3 regions of the Kluyvera sp. 1366 genome follow, and region 3 is predicted to be linked to each of the others. Evidence: predicted binding sites of a transcription regulator. Region 3 holds the regulator's gene; each other region holds the start of a gene.
What was found. The regulator Fur, encoded in region 3, represses iron uptake genes when iron is present. The targets are predictions, from matches to a motif close to ATAATAATGAGAACNACTATCAA.
Positions count from the first base shown of each region.

Region 1: ACVLVH_RS13515 (isochorismate synthase) is a predicted target of Fur. The motif match lies at 1,939-1,961, and genes of this name have one in related genera.
Region 2: fes (enterochelin esterase) is a predicted target of Fur. The motif match lies at 1,909-1,931, and genes of this name have one in related genera.

Region 1 covers NZ_JBTRDW010000005.1:371,429-374,708, forward strand. The annotation lists gene entS (enterobactin transporter EntS) at 1-852, shown strand, start outside; gene fepB (Fe2+-enterobactin ABC transporter substrate-binding protein) at 847-1,812, opposite strand; gene ACVLVH_RS13515 (isochorismate synthase) at 1,989-3,170, shown strand; gene ACVLVH_RS13520 ((2,3-dihydroxybenzoyl)adenylate synthase) at 3,181-3,280, shown strand, end outside.
Region 2 covers NZ_JBTRDW010000001.1:186,012-189,291, forward strand. The annotation lists gene ACVLVH_RS00845 (amino acid adenylation domain-containing protein) at 1-226, opposite strand, end outside; gene ACVLVH_RS00850 (MbtH family protein) at 279-500, opposite strand; gene fes (enterochelin esterase) at 493-1,851, opposite strand; gene ACVLVH_RS00860 (TonB-dependent siderophore receptor) at 2,130-3,280, shown strand, end outside.
Region 3 covers NZ_JBTRDW010000004.1:193,419-196,698, forward strand. The annotation lists gene ybfF (esterase) at 1-259, shown strand, start outside; gene ybfE (LexA regulated protein) at 427-702, shown strand; gene fldA (flavodoxin FldA) at 840-1,370, shown strand; gene fur (ferric iron uptake transcriptional regulator) at 1,725-2,174, shown strand; gene ACVLVH_RS10225 (hypothetical protein) at 2,236-2,631, opposite strand; gene glnS (glutamine--tRNA ligase) at 2,867-3,280, opposite strand, start outside.

The DNA of each region.
Region 1 (3,280 bases), on a different contig from region 3:
GCGACGCCCGCGCTGGTCGGTAGGGAAAACATTATGCAGGCGGGCGCTATCACCATGTTGACGGTGCGCTTCGGCTCCATTTTATCGCCCGCGATTGCTGGTCTGGTGATTGCTCACGGCGGCGTGACGTGGAACTACGCACTCGCTGCCTTTGGCACCTTACTTACCGTGTTAACGCTGCTGAAATTGCCCACTTTGCCGCCGCCGCCACAACCGCGTGAACATCCGCTGAAATCCCTCGCCGCTGGCGTGCAGTTTCTTTTCGCCAGCCCGATTGTCGGCATGGTGGCGCTGATTGGCGCATTAGTCACGCTGGCCAGCGCGGTGCGCGTGCTCTATCCGTCGCTTGCGCCGCATTGGTCAGTGAGCGCTGACCAGCTTGGCCTGATGTATGCCGCCGTGCCGCTCGGCGCAGCTATCGGCGCGTTCACCAGCGGTAAACTGAAACACGCCGCGCGTCCCGGACAGCTGGTGCTCGGCAGTGCGATTGCAGCGTTTGTCGCGTTGGGTTTGTTTAGCCAGATGCCGAACCTGCCGCTGGCGTTAGCCTGTTTAGTCGCTTTCGGTTACTTCAGCGCCATCAACAGCCTGGTGCAGTACGCGATGATTCAGGCATTAACGCCAGATCATCTGTTAGGCCGCATCAACGGCTTGTGGACCGCGCAGAACGTGACCGGCGATGCGATTGGTGCGGCGGTGATTGGTGCGATGGGTTCATGGCTGCTGCCACCGCAGGCCGCCGCGGTATTTGGCTTTACGGCGGCGCTGCTCGGCATCGTGATGTGGTGGGTGATGGGCCGTTTACGTCGTTACCATCCGCCAGCACCGGAGCTGACGGAACAGGCATCATGATTTAACGAACAGCTTCTCCAGACGCGCCAGCAGATTGCTGGCGCTGTAGTAATCAAGACGGAAGGAATCGACGCCCAGCTCGTAAACCTGCTTGCCCTGCACCGCCGCGTTTTGTGCAAGGAACGGATTGTTCAACACCGATTGCGTGGTTTTATCGTCAGCGGCGAACAGCAGGAAGGTTTTACCGGTCAGGCCGCTGGCAACGTTTTCGCCCGACAGCTGAATGATGTCTTTGCGCTGTCCCATGCTGTGTCCCTGCTCAACCGTCGCCGGTGGCGTTGCCAGGGTGAAGCCAAGTTGTTCCAGCAGCTTGCCCTGCGCCGAAGCCGCGGTCCACACATTGACTGCGCGTCCGCCGCCGTTCCATACCATGGCGGAGACCGGCTGCGGTGGCAGCGTGATGGCTTTTTTCAGCGCCGCTTCACGATCGTCGAAAGCTTTAATGCGCTGCGCCGCCTGCGCTTCATGCCCGGTCGCCTGGCCTAACTGCGTGACGACATCCTGCCAGCTTTTGTCGTCGTAATTGACCACCAGCGTCGGTGCAATAGCCGAAAACTGTTCGGCGAGCTTGATGGCAGAATCGTTGCCGGTGGCGCTGACGATAATCAGATCCGGCGCTTGCGCGGCAACCGCTTCGGCATTCGGCTCACCGATGTACAGACGTTGAAGATGCTGCTTTTTGGCAACGTCGCTCCACTGGCGAAAGAAACCCTGATCGTCGGCCAGGCGACTGTTCGGCGCAGTCGCGCCGGAAGCAATCACCGGCGCATCAATGGCCAGCAGCGATCCGGTCAGCGTGACGCTGGTCGAGACAATGCGCTGCGGCGCGTGATTGAGCGTGATCGATCCGTTGGCACCCTGAACGGTGCGCGGCCAACCTTGTTCGGCATAAGCGACGCTGGTGAAAATCTGGAAAACACCTATAAGGGCTGCAATGCCCCAAAAACCGCATTTATTCATAAGTTTTGGTCCACTTTTTAGCATATTGCCCTGCTGAGCGTCAGCGCCTGATTACGGCTAAACGCAGCTGAAATCCCGCGAATGGATTGACACTTTTGCCCAATCGACGTAGGTTACAGGCCCATAATAAAAATGATAATCATTCTTAATAATCTTATCATTTATAGGTGAAAATTATGGTGGAATCTTCCACGTTTGAAAATGCCTGGCTGAAGGATTATTCCGCGCTAAGCCGTGGTTTCCTCTTTACCTCGCCGTGGCGTAGTTTGGCAACGCAAGGATGCTATACCACCGTTACCGCGCCGGTAGATGACGCCGCGTCGCTGGACGGTGATTTCCAACAACAGTTACGTCAGCATTTTGCCGCGGCGAAAAAACAGGGCATCGACAATCCGATTCTGGTCGGGGCGATCCCGTTTGACGTCAGCCAGCCCGCCGCGCTGTTTATTCCTGAATCCTATCAGACGTTTAATCGCGCTGACCTGCAAAACGCGTTGCCGGAAAACGTCAGCGATCTGCCGCAGGTGCGACGTCGCACCGCAGTGCCGGATCACGATGTGTTTACCACGATGGTGGCAGATGCGGTGGCGGCCACGCAGCGCGGCGATCTGGATAAAGTGGTGCTGTCGCGTCTGATGGATATCGTTAGCGAACAGCCGGTTGATACCGCAGCGCTGATGCAGCGCGTGATTGCGCAGAACCCCAACAGCTACCATTTCCATCTGCCGCTGCCGCAAGGCGGTGCGCTGATTGGTGCCAGTCCGGAGCTGATGCTGCGCAAACAGGGGCGCGATTTTAGCTCTTGTCCGCTGGCGGGCTCAGCGCGGCGCAATCACGACGATGCCCAGCAGGATCGTGCCGCTGGCGATACGCTGATGGATTCCGGCAAAGATCGTCATGAGCACAAACTGGTGACCGACGCGATGCGCGACACCTTGCAGCCGCGCAGCCGTTTGCTGTCGGTGCCGACCATTCCGTCGCTGATTACCACCGCCACGCTGTGGCATCTCGCCACGCAAATCGACGGCGAAGTGCAGGATGAGCGCGAAAATGCGCTGTCGCTGGCCTGCCTGCTGCACCCGACGCCTGCGTTGAGCGGTTTCCCCCATCAGCGCGCGCAGCAGCTTATTCAGCAGCTGGAACCTTTTGATCGCCAACTATTTGGCGGCATCGTCGGCTGGTGCGATAGCCAGGGCAATGGCGAATGGGTGGTCACCATCCGCTGCGGCACCGTGCATGGCACGCGGGTGCGCCTGTTTGCCGGCGCGGGCATCGTGGCCGACTCACAACCCGAATCAGAATGGCGTGAAACCGGCGTGAAGCTGGACACCATGTTGCGCGCCTTTGGACTGCAATAAAGGAAAGAACATGAGCATTCCCTATACTCGCTGGCCGGACGACCTGGCTGCGCGCTATCGCGAAAAAGGTTACTGGCTGGATGTGCCTATGACCGACATTCTGGCGCGTC
Region 2 (3,280 bases), on a different contig from region 3:
ACTGCGCCGGATTGCCCTGCTCATCCAGGCCGAAGCGCGCCTGCACGGTATCGGCTTCCGCCATTGCCTGCTGAATGGCGCTGTCCATCGCCGCGCGATTGATGTCGCCGTGCAGCACGCTGTAGTGCGCCACGGTAAATTGATTGCGCTGCTGCGCAATGCTGTCAGCGATCCAGATGCCGGGCTGCGCCGCGACTAACGGATAAGGTTGGTTGAACGTTGCCAAAGGACAATTCCTGTCGAGAAAAACAATTTAAAAAAGAGAAAGTTAAAAAAATTTAATGCGCGGTAGACGACGTCTGTTGCGTCGCTGGCCGCATGTCGTGCCAGTTTGCTTCGATAAACTCAATGGCGGCGCTGCGCGTCAGCGGTCCCGCCACGTTGTGCCAACCTGCCGGAACCGGAGCAAAAGCGGGCCACAGGCTGTATTGCTGGCGCGCGTTAAGTAGCACCAGAAAATCGAGCGCGTCGTTATCAAACGGATTCTGTTGTTCAGACATGGTGGTTACCTTCAGAGGTTGATGTAGGGGAGAGAAAATCGGCCAGCAGCCAGCGGCAGCCGTCGATCAAACCGCCACGCCAGCACAACGCATCGTGCCCTCCGGCGAAGCGGCGAAAATGTAATTCATGGCCTGCGGCCTGTAGCGCCGGGGCGATCTGTTGGTTGACGTACACCATGTCCGCCTCGCGATCGCCCACTTCCTGGAAAATCTTCAGCTTGCCCGGCGGTAAATCGCCCTGTTGCAGCCGCTCGAGTAGCAAGCCGGGTGCGTGCTGCTCGCGGTTGGCGTAGTCTCGGATGTATTGCAGATGCGGCCACCAGAAGGAGCCGGATTGCGTGAGAATGCGGCCAAAACGCTGCGGCCAGTGCAAACCGGCATAGAGCGCGGCGAGTCCGCCATAGCTTTGCCCGGCCACCAGCGTGCGGTCGGCGTCGCTGCTGAACGCCGCGTGCTGGCGTGCCAGCGGTAACAGTTCCTGCTGCACCGCCTGCCAGAAAGTTTCATTGCACGGCAGTTCGGCTTCGCGGTGCTGGCTGTCGATGACATCGATAAACAGCCAGCAGGCAGGCGGCAGTGTGCCATCGGCGGTGACCTTATCCAGCGCGCTGAAAATCGGTTGGCCGTAGACCCAGTTTTGTCCATCGAGCAGAATCGCCAGCGGACGCTGTTCGGGCTGAGCGGTTGTTCCGGTGTTGTAGAGCCAGACGTTGCGTGTGACGTTGAGCAACGCGCTGTGCCACTGCAGGGTTTGCAGCGTATCCGGCCAGGTTTCCGCCATGCCGGCATCCAGCGCGCGCCAGGCCGATTGATCCGGCGCATCCGGCATGTGCGCGTTGCTCAGCGCAAAACGGCGACTGCTGAGAAACGGCGGCGTGGGATTGAATTTGTCGGGGATCGCTAACGGCATCAGCGAGATCCACCACTTACGCTGCAGCGCGCGGCATTCGGCATCATCGCCACAAAACAGCGGCGGTAACTGCTGCGCGGTGGCGGGGATCAGGCTGTAACTGCCGCGCCAGTCAGATTCAATGGCGGTCGACCAATACCAGACGTTACTGTCGCCGACGCGCACCAGACTTTCTGGCGCTTCGCTGTGGTGATCGGTGACGCCGTTAATATCGATATAAACCCGTTCAGTGGAAGAACGTGCGGAATGTCCTTCGGGATCGCGCCAGAAGAAGTGCATGGTCGTTTGACCGCTTTCGTCACGCTCCACCAGCGGCGTACCTACCGCATACAGCCGCTGCCACCAGCTTTCGCTTCCTATTTCGGCCTGCTGCAACCATTGCGCGACTGTTCCGGCGGGCAACCACGTCTGCGTCGTATTTTCTGCGCTTGTTTGAAACATCCTGCAACCCATCTCCACATTTTGTTCACTGTCTTTACTTAATCAAAGCTAATGCAAATGCTATTGATAACGATTTACATTTGCAATATGATTTTTCGTGCCTGATAAACCTTCGTAATTTCAGTGGATTATTTTGTGAAGGACGTCACGCGGGGAGATTAGGACCGTCAATTACGCAAGAGATTAATATTTCAATCCGTTACGGCCATTGTCGTTAGGCGAGGGCGACTGAACGGATTATTTCATTTACAAGGCAGTTTGAAATAGAGATGGCAACTATGTCCGTTAACGCTAAAAATTCAGCAATACCTGCTGTGGCACGGCAGTTCAGATTCAATCCTCTGTACCTTTCTCTGGCCTCAATTCTGTTGGTGACACCAGCCGCCTTCAGCGTGGCTGCCGAAGAGACCCTTACCGTCAACGCCGACACGCGTGAAAGCGTGACTTCGCCGCTGCAGGGCTACGTGGCGAAAGAGAGCGCGGCAGGCACCAAAACCGCGACGCCGCTGCGCAAAACCCCGCAATCCATTTCGGTAATTACCCGCGAGCAGATGGACGATCAGGCTGCGGCTTCCGTTGCGGACGCGCTGAGCTACAGCAGCGGCGTGTTGACCAACTATCGCGGTAACTCCAACCGTAATGATGAGATCATCGCGCGCGGTTTCCGCTATGCGCCGAAATTCCTCGATGGCCTGAGCTACGGTTTATCCGGCCAGGCGGGCGCAGCGGGGCAGATCGATCCCTGGTTGCTGGAGCGCGTAGAGATGATCCACGGCCCAGCTTCTGTGCTGTACGGCCAGGTGAATCCGGGCGGTATCGTGGCCATGACCAGCAAGCGCCCGACCGCGCAGAGCATTCACAAAGTGCAGCTCAGCACCGGCAACCAGCATTTGGGTGAAGCGGCGTTTGATTTTGGCGGCAAGCTGAATGATGACAACACGCTGTTTTACCGCCTGAACGGTATTGCCAGCACCAAACATGAGTTCGTTAAGGACAATAAGCAGCAGCGCATGGCGATTGCGCCAGCGATAACCTGGCTGCCTAACGCGGACACCAGCTTTACGCTGCTGACGATGTATCAGAACGAGCCGAAAGCGGGATACCGTAACTTCCTGCCGGCCAGCGGTACGCTGAAAGAGAGCAGCGCGGGCTTTATCCCTTACGATTTCAACGTCAGCGATCCGAGCTTCAACGAAGCCAAGCGCGAACAGACTTCGATCGGCTATATCTTCGAGCACAATTTAAGCGATAACGTCAGCTTCACGCAGAATCTGCGCTACAGCAACATGGACGAATCGTACAAATATCTGGTGTATACCTTTGATGCCGATAACGATCACTCGATCAATCGTCGTCCGCAGCATGACAAGATCAAGTCGAAAGAGTTGGGTCTTGATAACCAGCTGAAAGCCACCTTTGAAACCGGCAA
Region 3 (3,280 bases):
CGAATGGCGCTTTAATGTGCAGGTGCTGTGGGATAATTACAGCATTATTTCCGGCTGGGAAGAGATTCCTGCGTGGCCGCATCCGGCGCTGTTTATCCGCGGCGGCGACTCGCCTTATCTGGATAATCAGCATCGCGATGCGCTGCTGCGTCAGTTCCCGCAGGCACATGCACATGTGATCAGCGGTGCTGGACACTGGGTGCACGCCGAGAAACCCGATGCGGTGTTACGCGCCGTTCGGCGTTTTTTTAACCTGTAAAAGCAAAAGCTTGCCGCTTGCGCTTTAGGGTTGGCGTCAGGGAAGGCGCTGGAGTATGATGTCGCGCTAAAAATTTGCCACGGATATTTTTTCGCCGTGGTCGGGCCGATAATGTTTTAATCGCGCAGCGCCTTTCCGCCGTTCGCGCCCACTCAGTTTTACAAACCATGGCAAAAGAACAGACAGACCGCACTACGCTTGATCTCTTCGCAGACGAGCGGCGTCCTGGTCGCCCGAAAACCAGCCCGCTGACGCGTGATGAACAGTTACGCATCAACAAACGCAATCAGCTCAAGCGCGATAAAGTGCGTGGGCTGCGTCGTGTTGAGCTGAAGATGTCGAGCGAGGCGGTTGACGCCCTCAGCACGCTAGCCGATCAGCAAAACATCAGTCGCAGCGAATTGATTGAACAAATGCTGCTGGCACAGCTCAAACTGTCGTAACGCGCGAAGACCGCACGCTGGAACACAAAGTCACGGTTTTATACGTTCCGCACTTTTTACCGGTCTGCTATTATTCGCATAACTGTGCAGTCAACTGACTTACTTTCACAATCAGGATTTAAGAGGTTACCTAACCCATGGCAATCGTAGGCATTTTCTTCGGCAGCGATACCGGCAACACTGAAAACATTGCAAAGATGATCCAGAAACAACTGGGTAAAGATGTCGCCGAAGTGCATGACATTGCTAAGAGCACCAAAGAAGATCTCGAAGCGTTCGACATCCTGCTGCTGGGTATCCCAACCTGGTATTACGGCGAAGCGCAGTGTGACTGGGACGATTTCTTCCCGACGCTGGAAGAGATTGATTTCAATGGTAAGCTGGTAGCGCTGTTTGGTTGTGGCGATCAGGAAGATTACGCCGAGTACTTCTGTGATGCGATGGGCACTATCCGTGACATCATTGAGCCGAATGGTGCGGTGATCGTCGGTCACTGGCCAACCGAAGGCTATCACTTCGAAGCCTCTAAAGGCCTGGCCGATGACAAAAACTTCCTTGGTTTGGCCATTGACGAAGACCGTCAGCCGGAATTGACCAACGAACGCGTTGAGAAGTGGGTGAAGCAGATCTTTGATGAGCTGCAGCTGAAAGAGATTATTGAAGCTTAATTCCCTGCTCTGCCCGATGTGCGCACTGCCTCACATCGGGTAACGGAATTTCCTATAAAAATAATAGCTACGGTTTTTTAACTTTTCCCCGCAAATCTGTAGAATACCCGCAATGGTCATCCGCTTATTCCTCTGGCAGTAGAATGAGGCTGAGTGAAATGGAATCCAAAACCCAAGCGTCTTGAAGACGTTAGTGACGATATCCTTACAAACTTTGGTGATTAAGGACGTTGCCTTGGTTTTCATTTCACTGCTTGAGTTCTATAATGAGACGCAAATGAGAATGCGCGTTGACCTAAACATTCAAGGCCCCTGCGCCGCAAGTGACTAGCAAAGTAACAGGACAATATCCGCATGACTGACAACAACTCCGCATTGAAGAAGGCTGGCCTGAAAGTCACGCTACCCAGACTGAAAATTCTGGAAGTGCTTCAGGGACCCGGCCCAGAGTCCCATCACGTCAGTGCGGAAGATTTGTATAAGCGCCTGATTGATATGGGCGAAGAGATTGGTCTGGCAACGGTGTATCGCGTTCTTAACCAGTTTGACGACGCGGGCATCGTAACCCGTCACAACTTTGAAGGCGGCAAATCTGTCTTCGAACTGACTCAGCAGCATCACCACGATCACTTGATCTGCCTGGATTGTGGCAAAGTTATAGAATTCAGCGATGAATCAATCGAAACGCGTCAGCGTGAAATTGCCACTCGCCACGGCATTAAGCTCAGCAACCACAGCCTGTACCTGTACGGTCATTGTGCTTTGGGAGACTGCCGCGAAGACGATACGCTCCACGATAAGTAATTGAGTGTGCTATGCAGTATAAAAAAAACCGGCGCTTGAGCCGGTTTTTTTATGCCTGTAATCAGGCGACAAGCGTTTCCTGCAGGTAGCGCCAGCGCGGAATGGCGGTGCTGCAATCCAATACCGCCAGTGAAATGCGGCTCTGATTGATGCCGTTCATCATCTGTAATTCACGATACTGAATCGTCACTTCCTCGCTTTGCTGCGAGATGATGGCGTGCTCACTGGTGGCAATGCGCATGCCTTCACGCTGCCCCTGTAACTGGCGAAACAGCACTTCCATTTCATTGAGGTCCAATCGTTTGCCTTGCGGCGTGACCATTTTGAACTCGGGATGAAAGTGCGATAAAAACAGATCAATGCTGTCGTCACTGCCTTCCGCCTGATTGAAAATACGTTCAATAAGCTGATGTAAAACCACCACGCTATGCCTGGCTTCCTGGGCGAGAGTTGTCATTTTTTTTCCTTAGATAAGCCGCAGAGCACCGTCTGAGAGCGCATAGCCTACCTGAAAAAAAGTTTTTCACACTGCCAAATGGGTTAATTTTTCTAAAGTCAGAATAGTCGCAAATAGGGAATTAAAGGCGAATTGAGGCGTGCAGCATAAAAGGTCGTATCTGGCCAAATTGAGATAATAAAAAAGGGCGATTGCTCGCCCTTTCATGATCTTATCGTGCTCGCGACTAAAACTATTAATCGCCGATTTTTGCCCAGGTATCACGCAAACCTACGGTGCGGTTAAACACCAGCCTGGAGGGCTGTGAATAGACGCTATCAGCACAGAAATAGCCTTCACGTTCGAACTGGTACGGTGCCATCGAATCGGCAGCACGTAAACCAGGCTCAACGAAGCCCTGTTTGATTTCCAGTGAGTTTGGGTTGATGGTGGTGAGGAAATCCTCAGCCGCGCCCGGATTTGGCACACTGAACAGACGATCGTACAGGCGGAATTCCGCTGGCAGCGCGTGGATTGCAGAAACCCAATGGATAACACCTTTCACTTTACGGCCATCGGCCGGATCTTTGCTCAGCGTATCAACGTCGCAAGTACAATAGATGCAGGTAATATTGCCTTCAGCATCCTTCGCCACACGTTCGGCACGGAT